Regions from separate parts of the Streptomyces sp. NPDC001068 genome, predicted to be linked through region 1. Evidence: riboswitches for the same ligand, from Rfam matches in the RefSeq annotation. Region 1 holds a riboswitch; each other region holds the start of a gene.

What was found. Region 1 has a riboswitch for cyclic di-AMP ahead of ACFY3I_RS28440 (NlpC/P60 family protein). Riboswitches for the same ligand answer to the same signal wherever they lie in the genome.
Positions count from the first base shown of each region.
Region 2: another riboswitch for cyclic di-AMP. It lies ahead of ACFY3I_RS24665 (M23 family metallopeptidase); the one in region 1 lies ahead of ACFY3I_RS28440 (NlpC/P60 family protein).
Region 3: another riboswitch for cyclic di-AMP. It lies ahead of ACFY3I_RS27500 (transglycosylase SLT domain-containing protein); the one in region 1 lies ahead of ACFY3I_RS28440 (NlpC/P60 family protein).
Region 4: another riboswitch for cyclic di-AMP. It lies ahead of ACFY3I_RS04815 (M23 family metallopeptidase); the one in region 1 lies ahead of ACFY3I_RS28440 (NlpC/P60 family protein).

Region 1 covers NZ_JBIAYD010000010.1:350,509-355,941, reverse strand. Annotated here, with positions in the region: gene pcrA (DNA helicase PcrA) at 1-1,903, opposite strand, end outside; cyclic di-AMP (ydaO/yuaA leader) riboswitch at 2,225-2,394, shown strand; gene ACFY3I_RS28440 (NlpC/P60 family protein) at 2,403-3,548, shown strand; gene ACFY3I_RS28435 (hypothetical protein) at 3,779-4,132, opposite strand; gene ACFY3I_RS28430 (NlpC/P60 family protein) at 4,580-5,433, shown strand, end outside.
Region 2 covers NZ_JBIAYD010000008.1:456,335-461,767, forward strand. Annotated here, with positions in the region: gene ACFY3I_RS24650 (dihydrofolate reductase family protein) at 1-1,124, shown strand, start outside; tRNA gene ACFY3I_RS24655 (tRNA-Met) at 1,182-1,255, shown strand; gene ACFY3I_RS24660 (PP2C family protein-serine/threonine phosphatase) at 1,450-2,544, shown strand; cyclic di-AMP (ydaO/yuaA leader) riboswitch at 2,813-2,973, shown strand; gene ACFY3I_RS24665 (M23 family metallopeptidase) at 2,981-4,015, shown strand; gene ACFY3I_RS24670 (aldo/keto reductase) at 4,257-5,240, shown strand; gene ACFY3I_RS24675 (PrsW family intramembrane metalloprotease) at 5,326-5,433, opposite strand, start outside.
Region 3 covers NZ_JBIAYD010000010.1:158,649-164,081, reverse strand. Annotated here, with positions in the region: gene ACFY3I_RS27515 (ABC transporter ATP-binding protein) at 1-137, opposite strand, end outside; gene ACFY3I_RS27510 (outer membrane lipoprotein carrier protein LolA) at 239-1,492, opposite strand; gene ACFY3I_RS27505 (polyprenyl synthetase family protein) at 1,900-2,907, opposite strand; cyclic di-AMP (ydaO/yuaA leader) riboswitch at 3,634-3,824, shown strand; gene ACFY3I_RS27500 (transglycosylase SLT domain-containing protein) at 3,830-4,327, shown strand; gene ACFY3I_RS27495 (HAD family hydrolase) at 4,366-5,172, opposite strand; gene ACFY3I_RS27490 (ATP-grasp domain-containing protein) at 5,305-5,433, opposite strand, start outside.
Region 4 covers NZ_JBIAYD010000001.1:1,118,292-1,123,724, reverse strand. Annotated here, with positions in the region: gene ACFY3I_RS04820 (M16 family metallopeptidase) at 1-1,082, shown strand, start outside; cyclic di-AMP (ydaO/yuaA leader) riboswitch at 1,283-1,446, shown strand; gene ACFY3I_RS04815 (M23 family metallopeptidase) at 1,459-2,214, shown strand; gene ACFY3I_RS04810 (GntR family transcriptional regulator) at 2,427-3,122, shown strand; gene ACFY3I_RS04805 (HPr family phosphocarrier protein) at 3,440-3,721, opposite strand; gene ACFY3I_RS04800 (GNAT family N-acetyltransferase) at 3,898-5,433, shown strand, end outside.

The DNA.
Region 1 (5,433 bases):
CCTCGTCCTCGTCGGGGATCTGGTCGGAGTCGGCGACCAGGGCCACCCGCTCCAGGAAGTCAGACAGCCCGACCGACGCCTCGTCCGTCCCGGACTCCTGCTCGAACTCCAGCGCCACGGAGGCGAGTTCCTGGAGGTTCTCGATCCGGGTCTCGTCCTGCGGGTCCGTGGAGGCCTGCAACTCGGCGAGGTATCCGGTGCGCTCCAGGATCGCCTCCAGGACGGTGGCCGGTCCGGCACCGGACTCCACGACCGTACGGAGGTCCTCCATCAGCGTGTTGAACCGCTTGACCGCGTTGGTCGACCGGGCGGCCATGCCGTACGCCTCGTCGACGCGCCTGAGCGCCTGCGGGAAGCTGATCTTCTCGCGCTGGGCGAGGGCGTCGATCATCGCCTCCGCGCGGTCGCCGATGCCGCGCTTGGGGACGTTGAGGATCCGGCGCAGTGGGACGGAGTCCTCCGGGTTGGCCAGCACCCGCAGGTAGGCCAGGACGTCCCGGACCTCCTTGCGCTCGTAGAAGCGGACACCGCCGACGACCTTGTAGGGCAGGCCGACGCGGATGAAGATCTCCTCGAAGACACGGGACTGCGCGTTGGTGCGGTAGAAGACGGCGACATCGCCGGCCTTGGCCTCGCCCGCGTCCGTCAGACGGTCTATCTCGTCGGCGACGAACTGCGCCTCGTCGTGCTCGGTGTCGGCGACGTAACCGGTGATCCGCGCGCCCGCGCCCGCGTTGGTCCACAGGTTCTTCGGGCGGCGGGACTCGTTGCGCTCGATGACCGCGTTGGCGGCGGAGAGGATCGTCTGCGTGGAGCGGTAGTTCTGCTCCAGGAGGATCGTCGTCGCGTTCGGATAGTCCTCCTCGAACTGGAGGATGTTGCGGATCGTCGCGCCCCGGAAGGCGTAGATCGACTGGTCGGCGTCGCCGACCACGCACAGTTCGGCGGGCGGGAGGTCCTGCTCGCCCGGCGGTACGTCCTCCTCGTGCGCGCCGGTGCCGACCAGCTCGCGCACCAGGGCGTACTGGGCGTGGTTGGTGTCCTGGTACTCGTCGACCAGGACGTGCCGGAAGCGGCGCCGGTAGTGCTCGGCGACGTCCGGGAAGGCGCGCAGCAGGTTGACCGTCGTCATGATCAGGTCGTCGAAGTCGAGGGCGTTCGCCTCGCGCAGCCTCGACTGGTACATGGCGTAGGCCTGGGCGAGGGTCTTCTCGAAGCCGTCGCTCGCCCGGGCGGCGAAGTCCTCCTCGTCGACCAGCTCGTTCTTGAGGTTGCTGACCTGGGCGCTGAACGACTTCGGCGGGAAGCGCTTGGGGTCGAGGTCCAGGTCGCGGCAGACCAGCGCCATCAGCCGCTTGGAGTCGGCGGCGTCGTAGATGGAGAAGGAGGACGTGAAGCCGAGCTTCTTGCTCTCCCTGCGCAGGATCCGTACGCAGGCGCTGTGGAAGGTCATCACCCACATCGCGTTCGCGCGCGGGCCGACGAGCTGTTCGACGCGCTCCTTCATCTCGCCGGCGGCCTTGTTGGTGAAGGTGATCGCGAGGATCTGGCCCGGGTGCACCTGGCGCGCGCCCAGCAGGTGCGCGATGCGATGGGTGAGCACACGCGTCTTGCCGGAACCGGCGCCGGCCACGATCAGCAGCGGGGAGCCGGCGTGCACGACGGCAGCGCGCTGGTTCTCGTTCAGCCCCTCCAGGAGCGCGGCCGGGTCCAGGGCCGGGCGGGCGGCGCCGTCGCGGTAGTAGGCGTCGCGGTCCGGGGGCACGTCGAACCGCCCGCCGAACAGATCGTCCGGAACCGGCTCCGGCACGTGCTCGTCCTCGGGCGGCGGCGGGGGTTCCTCCTCGTGGCCCCGCGGGGGCTGGAGGCTCGCCAGGAAGCTGTCGTCAAAGAGGCTGCTCATCGCTCTCCGAGTCTAGGGCGCCCCACCGACAACCGGCCCCCACCCCGGAAACTCACCCCGGTCACCCACCAGAACCGCCCCCTCACGGGGAGCGATCACTCATCGTGAGCACGGACGCGCCCACCGACCGGGGTCCGGACCGCCCGAACCTCACTGGCATATCGGCGCGAACCTGCGCAAATCATCCCGCCCCGTCGATCCGCAACACCGAGGTCACGAAAATGTATCGGGCATATCGCACATCAAACTTCACATAGAGCACACGAGTTGGCTACCGTGCCGAGCAGGCCGTACGACCCCCACCGGCGAACCCGCCGGGCCGTACGTCCTCCGCCGAATCCAGGGTGCCACCGCGCATCCGGAACCGGGGACCCACCGACCCCGGGGTGAATCGGTCCCGACTCCCCTCCGGGGAACGGACCGTAGGGCAACCCTTCCGAACAACCGCCCGAACCCGACAGCTAACCCGGTAGGCGGAGCATGGAAGGAGTCGCCTCCGTTGGCGTCGCACCGCAAGTCGCGTCCGTCCGCAACGCGCGTAGCAGGCATACGCACCCCCGCCCTGGCCACCGCGGCCCTCACCTCCGTGGCGCTGCTCTCGCAGACGGCCAACGCCGCCCCCTCCGAGGACGGCAAGCCGAGCCTGGAGGAGGTCGAGAAGAAGGTCGACGCCCTCTACCGGCAGGCGGAGTCGGCGACCGAGAAGTACAACGCGGCCAAGGAGCGGACCGGCAAGCAGCGCAAGCAGGTCGACACCCTGCTCGACGACGTCGCCCGGCGCACGGACCGGCTCAACAGGGCACGTGAGGAACTGGGTTCCTTCGCCGCGGCCCAGTACCGGACCGGGGCCGCCGCACCGGACACCTCGACCTTCCTGCTCGCGGACAGCCCGCAGGACTACTTCGACCAGACGCAGCTGATGAACCGGCTGACCTCACGTCAGAAGGACGCGGTCGACGACTACACCACCCAGCAGACCGCGACGATGGCGAAGCGGCAGGAGGCCGCCAGGAGCCTGGAGACCCTCACCGACACCCAGGACGACCTCAAGACGGCCAAGACCACCGTCCAGAACAAGCTGGCGTCCGCGCGGAGGATGCTCTCCGACCTGACGGCCCAGGAGAAGGCGCGGCTGGCGGAGATCGAGAGGAAGAAGCAGGCGGAGGCGGCCCGCGAGGCGGCGGAGCTCGCGAAGCGGCAGGCGGCGGCCGAGCGGCAGGAGAGCTCGTCGTCCTCGGGATCGGCTTCCGGCGACTCCTCGTCGTCCTCGTCGTCTTCCTCGTACGGTACGAAGGCAGCCAAGGCGATCGCATTCGCCCGCGCGCAGATCGGCAAGCCGTACGTGTGGGGTGCCACCGGCCCCGGCTCCTACGACTGCTCCGGCCTCTCCCAGGCCGCCTGGAAGGCCGCGGGCGTCTCGCTGCCGCGCACCACCTACGACCAGGTGAACGCCGGCACCACCGTCTCCCTCGCCGACGCCCACCCCGGCGACCTGGTCTTCTTCTACGACGACGTCACCCACGTCGGCATCTACATCGGCGACGGCATGATGATCCACGCCCCCAAGCCCGGCGCCTACGTCCGGGAGGAGTCGATCTACTACGGCGGCGAGTCGATCATCCACAGCGTGGTGCGGCCGGCCTGAGAGAGCGGGCCGAGCGAGCGGGCTGGCTGGAGGCGCGGACCCGTGCGTGTTTCGTGCCGCACGCGCGTGTGCCCGGTTCGTTCGGCGGTCGCCGGTCCCCGGCATCGGCGTCACGTCCCGCATCCCACCTCTTCGCGCCTGGCGGGTGCGGTGTCCGCCGGCAGCCGGGGCCGCCGCGACGGCCACCGGCATCGCCGGGTCGCGCACCCGGAGCCCGTGCCGTCAGAGGGTCACGTCCACAGCACGGCGATGAAGATGTTCGCCATGGTCAGCGCACCGACCAGACCGAAGGCGCCCTTCTCCACCTTCTCGTCGTCCCGTTTCACGTAGACCAGTCCGAGGATCACGATCAGCAGCGCGAGCTTCACGCCGATCTTCACGGTGTTGACGTGGTGGTCGTCGGCCTCGTTGAGACCGACCAGGATCACGCCGGTCGCGAGCATGGTGAACGCGCCGTGCAGCATCCCGGGGACGAACCGGGCGGTGCCCTGGCCCATCGCCTTCATCTGGGTGAGGAAACCGCCGAGGAGCGCGGCGATGCCGATGATGTGCAGGCCGACGAAGAGATGGATGAGTACGCCCATGGCCCCGGAGCCTAATCAGCGTCCCCCGGGGCGCCGGGCACCGGCCCCTCCCTCGGCCACCCGCCGGGTGCCGGGCACGGCGTCGCGGAGGCGCACGGCTTCGCATATATGCACCCCATAGCACTCGGCGCATCCCGCACACCCCGGAACCGCCGCTTCGGTCATCCCGCCCCGAGAAGCCGACGGCTCCGGACCGGAATCCCGGTCACATACCGCCAGGTAACGATCCGGTCACACCAATTCCGAGCATCTCGTCACCGAGCCGACACGCCGCGGCCTAGCGTCCTCCCCCAGGTGACCGACTCCCCATCGCCGCCCGGGCCAGGGGCGGCCGTCGGACACCACCGCCGAGAAGGTCCGGCGGCGGTCCGCTCCCCCTGTACGGGCCGCCGCCGGACGCGTAAGCCGCATCGTGGCGGTCGTACGGAAGGGACGTGACCAGTCCAGGTGGCAGAGCACCGCAAGCCCCGGCAGCGCCCGCTCAGCGGAGGTACGGCCCGCACGGCCGTCACCCTCGCCTTGGCGGGCGCGGCCACCGCGACGGGCTTCGAAGGGACCGGACACGCCGAGCCGCAACTGACCCCGGCGCAGGTCAAGGCCAGGGTGGACCGGCTGTACCAGGACGCGGAGGCCGCCACCGAGAAGTACGACGGCGCCAAGGAGAAGGCCGAGACGGCCCAGCGGCGGGTCAGGGCGCTCCAGGACGAGACCGCCCGCAAGCAGGACAGGCTCAACTCCGCGCGGGACGCGCTCGGGCTGGCCGCGGCCGCGCAGTACCGTGCCGGCGGAATCGACCCGGCGTGGCAGCTGGCCCTCTCCAGCGATCCCGACCGGTACCTGGACGACGCCGCCTTCGCCGAACGGGCCGGCGCCGCGCAGGCCGGCGCGGTGGCGCGAGTACGCCGGCAGCTCCGCGAGATCGAGCAGTTGCGCGGCGCGGCACACGTCGAGCTGACCTCGCTGCGGTCCCGGCAGGCCGAGCTGAAGCGGCAGAAGACCGTCGTCACCGGCAAGCTCGACGAGGCCCGGCGGCTGCTCGACCGGCTCTCACCTCGGCAGCGGGCGGCGGTCACCGCGGACGGCGCTCCCGAGCGCGCCTCCCGTTCGGCCTCCGGCACCCGCGCCACCCTGGCCCCGGGCAGCGTCGCCGCCCCCGACTCCCGGGCCGCGGCCGCCGTGGCGTACGCCTACTCCAAGCTCGGCAGCCCGTACGTCTGGGGTGCGACCGGTCCCAACGCCTTCGACTGCTCCGGGCTCGCCCAGGCCGCCTACCGGTCCGCCGGCGTCTCCCTCCCCCGCAC
Region 2 (5,433 bases), on a different contig from region 1:
ACCCCTACGTCCTGCTGTCCGCCGCCGTCTCCCTGGACGGCTACCTCGACGACACCGGCCCCGACCGCCTGCTGCTGTCGTCCCCGGCCGACTTCGACCGGGTCGACGAGGTGCGGGCCTCGGTCGACGCGATCCTGATCGGCGCCGGCACCATCCGCGCGGACAATCCGCGGCTGCTGGTCAACGACCCCGGGCGGCGCGCGGCCCGGACCGCCGCCGGCAGGCCCGAGTACCCCCTCAAGGTCACGGTCACCGCGACCGGCGACCTCGACCCGGACGCGCGGTTCTGGCACACGGGCGGCGAGAAGGTCGTGTACACCACGGACGAGGGTGCGGCACGGATCAGCGGTCTCGGTGTCGCCGCCGACGTCGTCCCCCTCGGCGCGGAGCTCGACTGGCCCGCGCTGCTGCGGGACCTGCACGAGGCGCGGTCGGTCGGCCGCCTGATGGTCGAGGGCGGCGGCACCGTCCACACCCAGCTCCTGCAGCAGGGTCTGGCCGACGAGCTCCAGCTGGTCCTGGCCCCCCTCTTCGTCGGCGACCCGAAGGCGCCGCGCCTGTTCGGCCCCGGCGGGTACCAGGAGGGGCGGCTGCGGCTCGTGGAGAGCCGCCGTATCGAGGACGTCGTCCTGATGCGGTACGAGCCCACCGCCCCCGGCGCGGGCGGGTCGGTGTCCGCCGCGGACCGGCACTGGCTGCGGCTCGCCTGCGAGCTGGCGGCCGACTGCCCGCCCTCCAGGACCGCGTTCAGCGTCGGCGCGGTGGTGGTCGCGGCCGACGGCACGGAACTGGCCCGCGGCCACTCCAGGGAGGCCGGCGACCCCGTCGCGCACGCCGAGGAGGCGGCCCTGGCCAAGATCTCTCCGGACGACCCCCGGCTGGCCACGGCCACCGTCTACACCAGCCTCGAACCCTGCACCCGCCGCGCCTCCCGGCCGCACCCCTGCGCCGAGCTGATCCTGCGGTCCGGGGTGCGGCGGGTGGTGACGGCGTGGCGCGAGCCGGACACCTTCGTCGAGGCGGCCGACGGGACGGGGGCGCTGCGCGAGGCCGGGGTGGCGGTGCTGGTGCTGGACGCGTACGAGGAGCTGGCGAAGGCCCCGAACGATCACCTGCTGGGCTGACCCCGGCCCAACCCGTGTGACTTCGGTGCTTGCGATGGCGTATGCTGGTTTCACCGACGCGGGGTGGAGCAGCTCGGTAGCTCGCTGGGCTCATAACCCAGAGGTCGCAGGTTCAAATCCTGTCCCCGCTACTGAAGACCAGGGCCGGAATCCGAGAATCAGGATTCCGGCCCTGAGTCGTACGGCGGCGCGTGCCCGGTACGTGTCCGTCATCACACCCGTCCGTGCTCATCCGCCCGGCCCACAGCATTCGCCCCCGCCCGCTCGCAGCCGCAAATCTGGACGGACACGCTTCGGACACCCGGGACATGTGGGGAGTCGTTCGGTGGACCATGGACAGGCGCAGGAGGGCAGGTCCGCGACCGCTCGCACCCTGGCCCGGTTCCTGCCCGCCCTGCTGATCGTCTCCGGCGTCTGCTACGACAGGCTCACCCCGGTCGGGTACACGGCCGTCCCCTTCTTCACGGCGGCTCCGCTGATCGCCGCGCCCCTCGCGTCCCTGCGCACCACCGTCCTGACCGGAATCGCGTCCTTCCTCGCCACCTACGCCGTGCACGCCCGGTTCGGGTTCGGGCCGGACGCGGACGCCGTCACCGAGATGGTGACCGTGGCCACGGTCGCAGCCCTCGCGGCCGGCATCAACCGGATCGTCCGCCTCGGCGACCGGCGGCTCGCCTCCGCCCGCGAGGTCGCCGAGGCGGCGCAGCGGGCGGTGCTGCCCGAGCCCGCCGAGCGGATCGGCGGCTTCGAGATCGCCGCGCGCTACGAGGCGGCCCAGGAGGGCACCTTCATCGGCGGCGACCTGTACGCGGTCCAGGACACCCCCTTCGGCGTGCGGCTGGTCGTCGGCGACGTGCGCGGCAAGGGCATGGGCGCGGTCGCCGCGGTGGCGGTGGTCATCGGCGCGTTCCGGGAGGCCGCCGAGCAGGAGGTCACCCTGGAGGGGGTGGCGGGGCGGCTGGAGCGGGCGATGACCCGCGAGTGCGTCCGGCGTGGCGGAGTCGACGCGTACGAGGGGTTCACCACCGCCGTGCTCGCCGAACTCCCGCACGGGGACGGCACGGTCCGGATCGTCAACCGGGGACATCCGCCGCCCCTGCTGCTGCACGGTGACGGCGTGGTCTTCCCGGTGCGAGTGCCGGAGGCCGCGCTGCCGCTGGGGATGGGCGAGTTGGGGGACGGGCCGGACCGGGCCGCCGAGCACCCGTTCCCGAGCGGGGCCACGCTGCTGCTGCACACCGACGGCCTCTCCGAGGCGCGGGACGCGCGCGGCGTGTTCTACGACCCCGAGCGACGGCTGACCGGGCGGGCCCTCACCGCCCCCGGTCCGCTGCTGGCCCGGATCGCCGCCGAGGTGCGCCGGCACACCGGGGGCGGCATGACGGACGACATGGCGCTGCTCGCGGTGCGGCGGCCCTGAACGCGATCACGGGGCCGTACTGCGGATGGTCACCCACGGTGCGCGGACGGAAGCCGTCCGCATAACGTCTGAGTCACCATCAAAACTGCTGTGACTCCTGAGCTGTACAGAACACATGGTCAACTCGACCGTTTTTGACCGTTCGTAGCAGGTAAGTCCACGCCTTGAAAGCGTAATGATCAAGGAGAACGGCTTGGAATCTGATAGCCGGGTCTATTAACGTTCGATAACGCAGCGCGGTCGTCACAGCCGTCACCCGCGACGGCTCCGCGCGCACGCGCCGAATCCCGCAAGGGAACCGGGGAACCACCACCTTGGGGTGAATCGCACTAATACCACCGGGTAGAAATCGGTCGGTATACGCGCGTAGGAGACCTTCCTGCTCCGAACCCGTCAGCTAACCCGGTAGGCAGCGGAAGGAAAGGAGTGCGCCCGCGTGGCGTCCAACCGGCCTGCTCCGACAGCCCCGTTCGTGCCCAGCCAGCGTCAGCCCGAGGCCTACGGCCTCGGTGGACAGCGCACCGACGAGGGCCCCTGGGAGGAGTGGAACCCCACCGAGGAGTCCCTCGCCCCGGTACGCGGCCGGCACCGCGTCGCCAAGCAGCGCGGCGGAGGCCTCGCGCGGAGCTCCACGGTTCTCGGCGTCGGCGTCATCGCCGCCGTCGGCGCGGGCGGCATGGCCAGCGCCAACACCGGCAAGCCGCCGGTCTCCATCTCGCTGCCCGACCTGCCGTCCTCCGTCGACTCCCTGCTCGGCGACGACGGCGGCCACCAGGCGGCCCCCACCGCGCTCAGCAGCGTCACCACGGCGACCGCCACCGACGCCGACTCCTCCTCCGACGCCGGTGAGGCGCTGCGCAGCCGGATCATCGCCCAGGCCGAGCAGCAGCAGACCCAGATCGACGTGAAGGCCACCGCCAAGGCCGTCGCCGCCGCCGACAAGGCGGTCTCCGACGCGGAGGCGAAGGCGGAGAAGGCCGCGGCGACCCAGGCCGCCGACGCCAAGGAGAAGGCGCAGGCCGCCGAGAAGGCGCAGGCCGAGCAGAAGCGGCTCGCCGCGCTGGCCAAGCAGTACACGCTGCCGGTCGTCTCCTACACGATCACCGGCACCTTCGGCCAGGCCGGCTCCATGTGGGCCTCCGGCTACCACACCGGCCTCGACTTCGCCGCCCCCACCGGGACCCTGATCAAGGCCGTGCACAGCGGCACCGTCACGGAGGCCGGCTGGGCCGGCTCGTACGGCTACCGCACGATCCTCACCCTCGACGACGGCACCGAGCTGTGGTTCTGCCACCAGTCCTCGATCGGCGTCAAGGTCGGCCAGAAGGTCGCCACCGGTGACGTCATCGGGCGGGTCGGCGCCACCGGCAACGTCACCGGCCCGCACCTCCACCTGGAGGTCCACCCCGGCGGCCAGGCCACCGGCATCGACCCGATGACCTGGCTGCGCGGCAAGGGCCTGAACCCCTGACGGACCCCCACTGATCCCCGGCGGCCCTGACGACGACCCCCCGACGTCAGGGCTGCCGGTCCGGTGCGTCCGGGGGACGGTGTCCGGGACCGGGCGACGCCTTCCGCATTTGCGAGAACGCCTTCCGTCGCGACGCCTTCCGCTTTTACGAGAACGCCTTCCGCAGCGACGCCTTCCGCTTTTACGAGAACTTCGCGTTGTGGCGGCATCGGACCCCCGGCCGACGATGTTGAACTGAGGCATGACCTCTACTCCGGACTCCTCCGCCTCCCCCTCCGCTTCCCGCCCTCTGCGCAAGCTCGGTGCCTCCGACCTGGAGGTATTCCCGCTCTGCCTGGGCGGCAACGTCTTCGGCTGGACCGCCGACGAGGCCACGTCCTTCGCCGTCCTCGACGCGTACACGGCAGCGGGCGGCAACTTCGTGGACACCGCCGACTCTTACTCGGCCTGGATCGAGGGCCACCAGGGCGGCGAGTCCGAGACCGTCATCGGCAAGTGGGTCAAGGCGCGCGGCAACCGCTCGGACGTCGTCATCGCGACGAAGGTCAGCCAGCACCCCGACTACCCGGGTCTGTCGGGCGCCAACATCAAGGCCGCCGCGGACGCCTCACTGCGGCGCCTGGGGACCGACTACATCGACCTCTACTACACCCACTTCGACAAGCCCGAGATCCCGGTCGAGGAGATCGTCGGTGCCCTGGACGAACTGGTGCGCGCGGGCAAGGTCCGGCACATCGCCGCCTCCAACATCACCGCCGAGCGGCTCCAGGAGTCGCTGGACCTCTCCGACCGCGAGGGCCTCGCCCGGTACGTCGCCCTCCAGCCCCACTACAACCTCGTCTCCCGCGACACCTACGAGGGTCCCCTCCAGGAGCTGGCCTCCCGCACCGGTCTCGCGGCGGTCCCCTACTTCGCGCTGGCCGCGGGCTTCCTCACCGGCAAGTACCGGCCCGGCGCGACCGTCGACAGCGCCCGCTCGGGCCGTGCCGCCCAGTACCTGGAGAGCGAGCGGGGCCGGCAGGTCCTGGCCGCCCTGGACGAGATCGCCGACGCCCACTCCGCCCCGATCGCCACGGTCGCCCTGGCCTGGCTCGCGGCCCAGCCCACGGTCACGGCCCCGATCGCCTCGGCCCGCACGGTGGAACAGCTCCCGGCCCTGCTGGGGGTGGCGGAGCTGGAACTGACCGACCAGGAACTGACCCGCCTCACGGCGGCTTCCGCCTGACCCGCCGTGGCCGGCACCGGGCAGGGTGGCGGTGGCTGGTGCCGTGATGGGCGTCGCGAGCCGGTGAACCTTTCCGGTCGCAGCACTAGCTCCGGTACGGGTTGTAGGCCGGATACGGCATCGGTGCCTCGTACCAGCCGGGCGGGCCGTAGAGAGGCGGGGCGAAGCCGGCGGGTCCCCGGCGGCCGCGCGG
Region 3 (5,433 bases), 190 kb from region 1:
GTGAGGCCGCGCGTGTCGATGACGCCCGCGCGGGCCGGGTCGGCCCGGCCGGGGTCGTCCTGGCCCGGGCCGTCGCGCCCCGGGTCGTCCGGACCCCGGTCCTCCGGCTCACGCTGGGTGGCGGACGGTCGGTCCATCGGCTCCCTCTGTTCGTCGTGCGGCACGGGGCCGTGGGGCACGGCCCGGTGCGGCACCGGGCCGTGCGGCACAGGGCGGTGGGGGCTCGCCCCGCTCCCTGTTACCCCGCGTTCGCCGCCTTCACCAGCGACGCCTTGTCGACCGCCCCGACGTACACCTTGCCGTCGTCCGTCATCAGGGCGTTGATCAGGCGGGTGGAGAAGACCGTGCCCTTGCCGAACTTGCCGGAGACCGGGTCGCCGAGCGAGCCGAGGAAGCCGCCCAGGTCACCGCCGCCGGAGGCGGAGCCGCTGGGCAGGCCGCCCTTGTCACCGGAGTCGATGACGGCGATGGAGTTCCAGCCCTTGCCGAGGACGTCGAAGCCGTTCTTGCCGAGCTCCTCGGGGGTGCCGTGGCCGGGCGCCCTGGTGATCCGGTCGCCCTTGTCGTCCTTCTCCGCGCCGTTCGCCTTGTGCGCCTTGTCGAGGCTGTCGTCCTCGGTGACCTTGGCGCCCTTGGGCGGGGTGAAGTCGAAGGTCGAGGCGGCCGGCCGGGCGAAGCTGACCTGGGTGTACCCGGCGTCGATCACGGCCGCGCCGCCGCTCGACGGGGTCAGCGTGAACTTCAGCGGGGTGCCGGTCTTCGCGTCCACCGCGATGCTGATCGCGCCGACCGTCGTGCCGGACTGCTTCGGCTTGACGACCAGCCGGTAGGCGTCACGGCCGGCGACCTGGGCGGTGCCGTCGACCTTCACCGAGGTGGTGTCGTCGACCGACTTGAGGACCTCGTCGGCGAAGTCCTTGGGCGTGGCCGGGGCTTCGTTCCGGCCGGCCTTGCCGGAGTCGGAGTCGGCGTCCGTGGAGTGGTAGACCTCGTTGGACTTGCTGTCGTAGCCCCACACATCGGTGCCGTTGTGGATGAGGCTGTACTCGGCGCCGCTCTCCAGCAGCGACACCTTCTGCTTCTCGGGGCCGTCGGCGGCCACGCGCAGCGTGTGCGTGCCGGAGGCGAGTTCGGTGAGCTTGGTCGACGGGTCGGCGGACGAGCCGTCGCCGCCCTGGGCCGCGCCGGACAGCAGGCCGTTCTCCAGGCCGCCGAGGTCGGGCAGGCCGAGGTCGGTGCTGATCTTCACGGTGCCGGACAGCTGCTGCACGTCCGAGTTGGCGATCTTGTTGATGAGTTCCTGTGCCGTGATCTTCGGCAGGTCGGGGTCGCCGGAGTCGGCGAGTGCCGGTACCAGGCCGATCGTGGCCGCGGCCACCCCCATGACCGCGACCGGGACGACGTAGCGCGTGGCCTTGCGCCGCCGCTCGGCGCGCAGCTCGTCGTCGGCCTGCGCGGCCCCCGTGCTGTCCTCGGTTCCGTACGGTGCCATGTGTGCCTTACCTCCGTCGTCGGCGGCGGCTGTGCTCGCACGTTTCCCACCCTGAGCCGCCATTCTCACCCGAATCGGTGAGTGGTGGTGATTTCCGTGGTCTCCATCTCACCAAATCCGCGCGTCTCAAGCGTCAGACCCGGGAGCCAACTCCGCGTACGACTGCGGTATGACACAAGGGCGGAGGCGCCTCCCCGACCCGTAGGGGTCGTGCGGGGAAGACACCTCCGGTCACTTTCCGTCACGTACTCCGTTCGCTCCGCGCTGCCGCACGAACGGGCGGCCGGCCGGGGGGCGCTGACGACGGCACGACGGCGCTCGCGACGCAGGGGCCGGCCCGCGTGGCGCCGCCGGCGGCGTTCCGGCACAGGATCTCGGCAGTACGACCCGCGCCACACGCGGCGGAGCTAACCCGCCCGGTGCACCACCGCGTCGCACAGCTCCAGGAGTGCCGCCTTGGCGTCGCACTCCACCAGCGGCGCCAGGGCGGCCCGGGCCTCCTCCGCGTACCGGACCGTGTCCCGGCGCGCCTGCTCCAGGGCCGGGTGCGCCCGCAGCGCCGTCAGGGCCTCCGCGTGCCGCGCGTCGTCCGTGAGGTCGGAGTCCAGCAGCTCGCACAGGGCGAGGTCCTCGGCCAGCCCCAGTCGCGCCGCCCGCTCCCGCAGCCGCAGCACCGGAAGCGTGGGGACGCCCTCGCGCAGATCGGTCCCCGGGGTCTTGCCGGACTCGTGGGAGTCGGAGGCGATGTCCAGGACGTCGTCGGCGAGCTGGAAGGCGACGCCGAGACGCTCGCCGTACTGGGTGAGGACGTCCACGACCGTCTCGTCGGCGCCGGACATCATCGCGCCGAAGCGGCAGGAGACCGCCACCAGCGAGCCGGTCTTGCCGCCCAGCACGTCGAGGTAGTGGTCGACCGGGTCACGCCCGTCGGAGGGACCCGCCGTCTCCAGGATCTGGCCCGTCACCAACCGTTCGAACGCGAGGGCCTGGACCCGCACCGCCTCGGGTCCGAGATCGGCGAGGATCTGCGAGGCACGGGCGAAGAGGAAGTCACCGGTCAGGACGGCGACGGAGTTGCCCCAGCGGGTGTTGGCGCTGTCGACCCCGCGCCGTACGGCCGCCTCGTCCATGACGTCGTCGTGGTACAGCGTGGCGAGATGGGTCAGTTCGACCACCACGGCCGACGGCACGACGCCCGGCGCGTACGGGTCACCGAACTGCGCGGCCAGCATCACCAGCAGTGGCCGGAACCGCTTCCCGCCGGCCCGCACGAGGTGCTGCGCGGCCTCCGTGATGAACGGGACCTCACTTTTGGTGGCTTCTAGCAAGCCCTCCTCGACAGCCGTCAATCCGGCCTGGACATCGGCTTCCAGAGCCTGGTCCCGCACGCTCAGCCCGAACGGCCCGACGGTCACGAGGGGTCTCCTGTCTGCTGGTGTCCACTGGTGATTACGCGGTTTGTCGATAGGTCGCTGCCAGCACTCAAGTCAGCGTATCCGGTCAGGTTTCGATCACCGAGGGCGCCCACCGTTACACCCCGGGCACTATCGGATCACGACCACTATGTCTTTGATCAGGCGATACGACTGAACATCCGATGACTTAGACCGAAGTGTGCGCACTTGCCCCGAACCGGGAGGCCGAGCCGCGCTCCGATGGACATCACCTGCCCGGAGGTACCCCCTCCGCCACCCGTCGAAGCCGGCCGACCCCTCGCGCGCCGCCCGTCGCATGCGATTCCGTCTTATAGGGCAATTCAGACAATTCTCGGAATTGCCTGTGGTGCGCGCCACTCCGCCGATCCGGGCGAGGCAATCCATACAAATGGCGGCGCGGACCTATTCCCCCGAGCCTCGGAAAGGGGCCTGCAAAGAATCCCTCTTGTCCGATTCGCCGCAATTGCCACTTCGTGAAGTGGGTCACGTGGCCCGGAGTGCCACAAAGCGGGCAAGACACCCCTTCCGCCCTTTCCCCGTAGGCGAGTTGATGCTTGGCAACAGCAAAGGATCAAGCACCTCATACGCCTCAGATCAAGGTCAATGGGTGTGTTGTGTGAATCAGGTGCTTGTTTCGGACATGTGCTCTCGCATACGTTCCGGCTCACCGGGTGGACGCCGAATCCTGCCGCCGCCCGTCGTGCCCCATCAAACGAGTCCATTCGCACGGCAGGAGCGGGGGAACCAGGTAAGTCGCCCGACCGGGCGGCCGACGTCACCGACGGAGGTCGTACCGGAACGGCCAGGGGTGAAGTCGCCTCGCCGCAGGGCGGGACGACCGGGCACTCCCCGAGCCCGAACCCGACAGCTCACCCCGCAGGCGACGGAGAGGAACCACGACATGTCTGCTGACGCTCAGCACCGCCGTCCCCGCCGTAACCGCATGGTCCGCAGCTTCACCTTCGCCACCATCGTCGGTACCGGTGTCGCCGTTCTCGCCCTCCCGCTCATCGGGGCGACCACGGCCTCCGCCGCCACTTCCAGCAGCTCCACCGCCTCGAAGACTCTCGCCGGATACCCGAACAACCTCGACGGCTGGATCCGCGAGTCCCTCGCGATCATGGCCGAAATGAAGATCCCGGGTACGTACGACGGCATCTACCGCAACGTGATGCGTGAGTCCTCCGGCAACCCGCAGGCCATCAACCTCTGGGACTCCAACGCGGTCGCCGGCATCCCCTCCAAGGGGCTGCTCCAGGTGATCGACCCGACGTTCAAGACCTACCACGTGGCCGGCACGTCCTTCGACGTCTACGACCCGGTCGCGAACATCACCGCCGCCTGCAACTACGCGGCCGCGCGGTACGGCTCCATCGACAACGTGCACGGCGCGTACTGACCGCACCGCACCGCAGTGCGCGGTACCGCACCGCACCATCAGTGAAAGAGTCTTTCGAGGACGACGGCGATGCCGTCGTCCTCGTTCGACGAGGTGATCTCGTCGGCGACCGCCTTGAGTTCGGGGTGGGCGTTGGCCATGGCCACCCCGTAGGCCGCCCAGTCGAACATGGGGATGTCGTTGGGCATGTCGCCGAAGGCGATGGCCTGTTCGGCACTCAGCCCCAGGTGGTCGGCGGCCAGAGCCAGCCCGGTCGCCTTGGTAACCCCGCACGGCTGCAGCTCGACCGTCCCCGGCCCCGACATGGTGACCGTCGCCAGCGACCCCACCACCGCGCGCGCGGTCGCCGCCAGTTCGTCGTCGGACAGGGTGTGGTGGCGCAGCAGCACCTTGCTGATGGGCTCGCACCACAGGTCGTCGCGTCCGCCGACGCGAAGCGCCGGCAGCGTGGGGTGGGGCATCCGGTAGCCGGGCTCGATGAGCGTGAGCCCGTCCACGCCGTCCTGGTCGACCGCCGCGTACACCTGCCCCACCTCGGCCTCGATCTTCCCGAGGGCGGTCTCCGCCAGCTCCCGGTCCAGGGTGACCGACCACAGCAGCCGGTCCGCGCCCGCGTCGTACAACTGGGCGCCCTGCCCGCAGACCGCGAGTCCCCTGCAGCCGAGGTCGTCCAGCAGGGGGCGCACTCTCGGCGCGGGCCGACCGGTCACCACCAGATGCCGGGCTCCCGAGCGGCCGGCCCGTGCGATGGCGGCGAGCGACCGTTCCGAGAGGGTGTCGTCGGCGCGCAGCAGCGTGCCGTCCAGGTCGGTGGCGATCAGTGCGTACGGGGTGGGTGCGACCATGATCAGAGAATACGGACAGCGCGCCCCTGAGACTCACTGTGCGTTTCGGCCTCAAATGGCTTCCGCCGTGGCGGTGTTGCCGGACCGGGGGCCGGCGTGGGCGCGAGGGCCCGCGCGGGCCCGGCGCGGTGCCTACTTCGCGGAGGTGCCGGAGCCCCGGCGGTTGGTGCGCCAGAGCTGATAGAGGTGCTTCGCGCCCGGGCGCACGAAGCGGGCGAGCATCGTGACGAACGGCAGCGGGTCGTCTCCGGCGAACCAGGC
Region 4 (5,433 bases), on a different contig from region 1:
CCGACCACCCCGGCGTCCGGCTCAGCCTGGAGGTGCCGGCCTCCCGGCTGGAGAAGGGGCTCGGGCTGCTCTCCGACGCGCTGCGGGCGCCCGCCTTCGCCGACAGCGAGATCGAGCGGCTGGTGCGCAACCGGCTCGACGAGATCCCGCACGAGCTGGCCAACCCCAGCCGCCGGGCCGCCAAGCAGCTCTACAAGGAGCTGTTCCCGTCGACCGCGCGGATGTCCCGGCCTCGCCAGGGCACCGAGGACACCGTCGAGAAGATCGACGCGGCCGCCGTGCGCGGGTTCTACGACCGGCACGTACGGCCCGCCACCGCCACCGCGGTCGTCGTCGGCGACCTGACCGGCATCGACCTGGACGAACTGCTCGGCCAGACCCTGGGCGCCTGGCACGGCACCGCCGGCCGGCCCCGGCCGGTGCCCCAGGTCTCCGCGGACGACACCGGCCGGGTCGTCATCGTGGACCGCCCCGGCGCCGTCCAGACCCAGCTGCTCATCGGCCGCGTGGGCGCCGACCGGCACGACCGGGTCTGGCCCGCCCAGGTGCTCGGCACCTACTGCCTGGGCGGCACCCTCACCTCCCGCCTGGACCGTGTCCTGCGCGAGGAGAAGGGCTACACCTACGGCGTCCGCGCCTTCGGGCAGGTGCTGCGGTCCGCCCCCGACGGCAGCGGCGCCTCGATGCTCGCCATCAGCGGCTCCGTGGACACCCCGAACACCGGCCCGGCGCTCCAGGACCTGTGGACGGTGCTGCGCACCCTCGCCTCCGGCGGACTCACCGACGCCGAGCGCGACGTCGCCGTGCAGAACCTGGTCGGCGTGGCGCCGCTGAAGTACGAGACCGCGGCGGCCGTCGCCGGCACCCTGGCCGACCAGGTCGAGCAGCACCTGCCGGACGACTTCCAGGCCACGCTCTACCGGCAACTGGCCGCCACCGGCACCGTGGAGGCCACCGCGGCGGTCGTGAACGCCTTCCCGGTCGACCACCTGGTCACCGTCCTGGTCGGCGACGCGGCGCAGATCAGGGAGCCGGTCGAGGCCCTCGGCATCGGCGAAGTGACGGTCGTCGCCGCGGAGTAGCCGGGCGACGCCCCGCGCGTGAACGGAGCCCTGGTGACCACCCGGCCACCAGGGCTCTGAAATGTCCGGATTGGTGCGGAGGTTGCCTGTCTGCCCTGTGGGATGCGCGACAAAATCCGCGTTCCGTTTGAGGATTGCGAGGACGCCCTCGTAGGTTCTTCCAGGCTGTCCGCACGACACTGCGCCGCGCCCGCGGCACCGGACAGTCATCGCCGAGTCCCCGTACGGCGCGAGCCAGGGGAGCCGGGGACCCACGCAGTCCCTGGGGTGAATCGGGCGCCCGCGCTAGTCGCGAGGGGGCCCGTAGGAGACCTTCCTGCTCCGAACCCGTCAGCTAACCCGGTAGGCGAGAGGGAAGGAAAGGACCAGCCTCTACATGGCGTTCATGTGCGCCTCCGGGAAGCACCGTCGTCCCGGCCGGGTGAAGCGCACCACCGCGCAGGCCGCCGGCATCGCGGCCCTCACCACCACCGGTGTCATCGGCACCGTCTCGGCGGCCCCCGCGCTCGCCGCGGAGAACTCCGTCCAGCAGACCGGCCTCACGCCGGTGATCACGGTCAGTGACTCGGTCGTCGAACAGATCGACGCCCAGGCCGCCGCGCAGACGGCCGCCGCCGAGCGCGAGGCGGCCGAGAAGGCGGCCCGCGAGAAGGCCGCGGCGAAGGCCGAGAAGGAGCACGCGGCCGCGGCGCGTGCCGCGCGGGAGGCCGAGCGCAAGCGTCTCAACGCCTTCGTCGTGCCGGTCACCGACTCGTACGTCTCCACCGGCTACAAGACCGGCGGCTCCCTGTGGTCCTCCGGCGCCCACACGGGCATCGACTTCCACGCGGCCACCGGCACCGAGGTGCACGCGGTCGGTACCGGCACGGTGGTCTCCACCGGCTGGGGCGGGTCGTACGGCAACCAGATCGTCATCAAGATGGCCGACGGCATGTACACCCAGTACGGCCACCTGTCGTCGATCGGTGTCTCGGTGGGCCAGAAGGTCACCCCGGGCGAGCGGATAGCCCTGTCCGGCGCGACCGGCAACGTGACCGGCCCCCACCTCCACTTCGAGGCTCGTACGACCCCGGAGTACGGCTCGGACGTCGACCCGGTCGCCTACCTCCGCAAGCACGGCGTCGACGTCTGACCCGAGCGCGGCGGCAAGCATGTGACGCCGTCCGACGAGCTTTCCGAAAGCCCCGGCCTCCACGCCGGGGCTTTCGTCGTTTCCGTGACCTCGGTGTCCAAAAAATACGCATGGATTCAAGGCCCCCTTCGGAAATTCCGGCCCATTGCAATAGAGTCACGGAACGGACGTCACTCGGCGGCTTTTCACGGGGACCAGGGCGGAGGTCGGACATGCGTATTCCGGCGCACTCGGTATGCACGGCGATCCGGGACGACATCGTCGCGGGGGTCCATGAGCGCGGCAGCCGGCTCACCGAGGAAGTCCTGGCCCGCCGCTACGGCGTCTCGCGCGTCCCCGTCCGCGAGGCCCTGCGCACCCTGGAGGCCGAGGGGTTCGTGGTGACGCGCCGGCACGCGGGCGCGTGCGTCGTGGAACCGACCGAGCAGGAGGCCGCCGACCTGCTGGAGATGCGTCTGCTCCTGGAGCCGCTCGGCGCCTCCCGGGCCGCGCAGCGCCGTACCGAGGCGCACCTCAAGGTGCTGCGCGGACTGGTCAGGCTGGGTCAGGAGCGGGCCCGCAGGGGCGGCAGCGAGGATCTGCGGTCGCTGGGCGGCTGGTTCCACGAGACGCTCGCCCAGGCGACCGGCAGTCATGCCCTGACCTCGGCACTCACCCAACTGCGGCACAAGATCGCCTGGATGTACGTCGTCGCGGCGCCCGCCGACCCGGTGGGGTCCTGGGCCGAGCACGGCGCCATCGTGGACGCGGTGGCGCGCGGCGACGGCGAGCGCGCGCGGGCGCTCACCGCGCTGCACACCGAGCGGTCCACGCTCTCCCACCGGCTGCGCTTCTCCGGCGGCACGGACCGGGGCGGTGGTGTGAGGACTTCGCAACATCCCGTAAACATGTCGGGCCCGCGGCATTAACACGGGCGCCGTATACAAAGAGATGTAATTCGGCGGAGCGGTCTTTCCGCTGCCTTTATCTGTGCGTGCCGGTAATTCCCGGTGACGCGCCATTCGTGTGCCCGGCGTGAATTTTCCCGCGCCATGTGGAACACGGGTGCCGCGCCGACCGCCGCCGAGGCCGCGTGATCCCTGCGACGAAAACAACGGGAACTACCGGAACAACGGGAACGGCAGACGACGGAAACCCGGACGCCGGAAACCCGCACGGCGGAAACGGCGGGGCCGCGCCGCCCTCGCAGGGGTGGCGCGGCCCGGTGGTGCGGGAGCCGTGCGGCTCAGACGGTCTCGGGGAGTTCCTCGAGACCCTCGCCGACCAGCTTGGCCAGGCGGTCGAGAGCGGCGTCCGCGCCCTCGGCGTCGGAGGCGAGGACGATCTCCTCGCCGCCCTGCGCACCCAGGCCCAGGACAGCCAGCATGGAGGCCGCGTTGACGGGGTCGCCCCCGGCCTTGGCGATGGTCACCGGGACGCCTGTGGCCGTGGCGGCTCGGACGAAGATGGAAGCGGGGCGGGCGTGGAGGCCCTCGGCCCAGCCGACGTTGACGCGGCGCTCAGCCATGTGATGCTGCCCTTCGGTTTTCAGGGTTGTCTAGACCAGTTTCCCATATCGTGAAGCATGCCCGGAGCGGGACATGGGTCCCCCGGGTGTGTCGCCGGACCGCGGCCTCGGTCCGGCTTCCGTCCTCCACAGACTGCCTCGCGCCCCTGTCGGACGCGAGCCGTACTCTGGGGCCCATGCAGACCCCGGCGGACCGGCAGGACCGGCACGTGTACCCCTCCCACTGGGAGGCGGACGTAGTGCTGCGCGACGGGGGTACCGCGCGCGTCAGGCCCATCACCGTCGATGACGCCGACCGCCTGGTCAGCTTCTACGAGCAGGTCTCGGACGAGTCGAAGTACTACCGCTTCTTCGCGCCCTACCCCCGGCTCTCCGCCAAGGACGTCCACCGCTTCACGCACCACGACTTTGTGGACAGGGTGGGACTCGCGGCCACCATCGGCGGCGAGTTCATCGCCACCGTACGCTATGACCGTATTGGCCCCGGTGGCATGCCCGCCTCCGCGCCCGCCGACGAGGCCGAGGTCGCCTTCCTCGTCCAGGACGCCCACCAGGGCCGGGGCGTCGCCTCCGCCCTCCTGGAGCACATCGCGGCCGTCGCGCGGGAGCGAGGCATCCGCCGGTTCGCCGCCGAGGTGCTGCCGGCCAACAACAAGATGATCAAGGTGTTCACGGACGCCGGGTACACCCAGCAGCGCAGTTTCGAGGACGGCGTGGTCCGGCTGGAGTTCGACCTCGAGCCCACGGACCGCTCGGTCGCCGTCCAGCGCGCGCGGGAGCAGCGGGCGGAGGCCCGTTCGGTACGACGGCTCCTGACGCCCGGTTCCGTGGCGGTGATCGGCGTCGGCCGGGCGCCCGGCGGTGTCGGCCGCAGCGTCCTCGGCAACCTCCGGGACGCCGGCTTCACCGGCCGCCTGCACGCCGTGAACAGGGCCTTCCCGGACGACCTGGAGGAGGTCGACGGGGTGCCCGCGCACCGCCGCGTGCGCGACATCGACGGGCCGGTCGACGTGGCGGTGGTCGCCGTACCCGCCGAGCAGGTCCCGGACGTGGTCACCGACTGCGGCGAACACGGTGTCCAGGGGCTCGTCGTGCTGGCCGCCGGATACGCGGAGAGCGGCCCGGACGGCCGTGAACGCCAGCGCGAACTCGTCCGGCAGGCGCGCACGTACGGCATGCGGATCATCGGTCCGAACGCCTTCGGGATCATCAACACCGCCGCCGACGTGCGGCTGAACGCCTCGCTCGCTCCCGAGATGCCCCGCCCCGGCCGCATCGGCCTGTTCGCGCAGTCCGGTGCCATCGGGATCGCCCTGCTGTCCCGGCTGCACCGGCGCGGCGGGGGTGTCACCGGCACCACCGGCGTCTCGACCTTCGTGTCGTCCGGCAACCGCGCGGACGTCTCCGGCAACGACGTCCTCCAGTACTGGTACGACGACGCCGAGACCGACGTCGTCCTCATGTACCTGGAGTCCATCGGCAACCCGCGCAAGTTCACCCGCCTCGCGCGCCGTACGGCGGCGGCCAAGCCGCTGGTCGTGGTGCAGGGCGCCGGTTCCGCGCCGCAGGGCCACGCGGTCCGGGCCACGCGGCTGCCGCACGCCACGGTGTCCGCGCTGCTCCGGCAGGCCGGGGTGATCCGCGTCGACACGATCACGGAACTGGTCGACGCGGGGCTGCTGCTCGCCCGGCAGCCGCTGCCCGCCGGACCC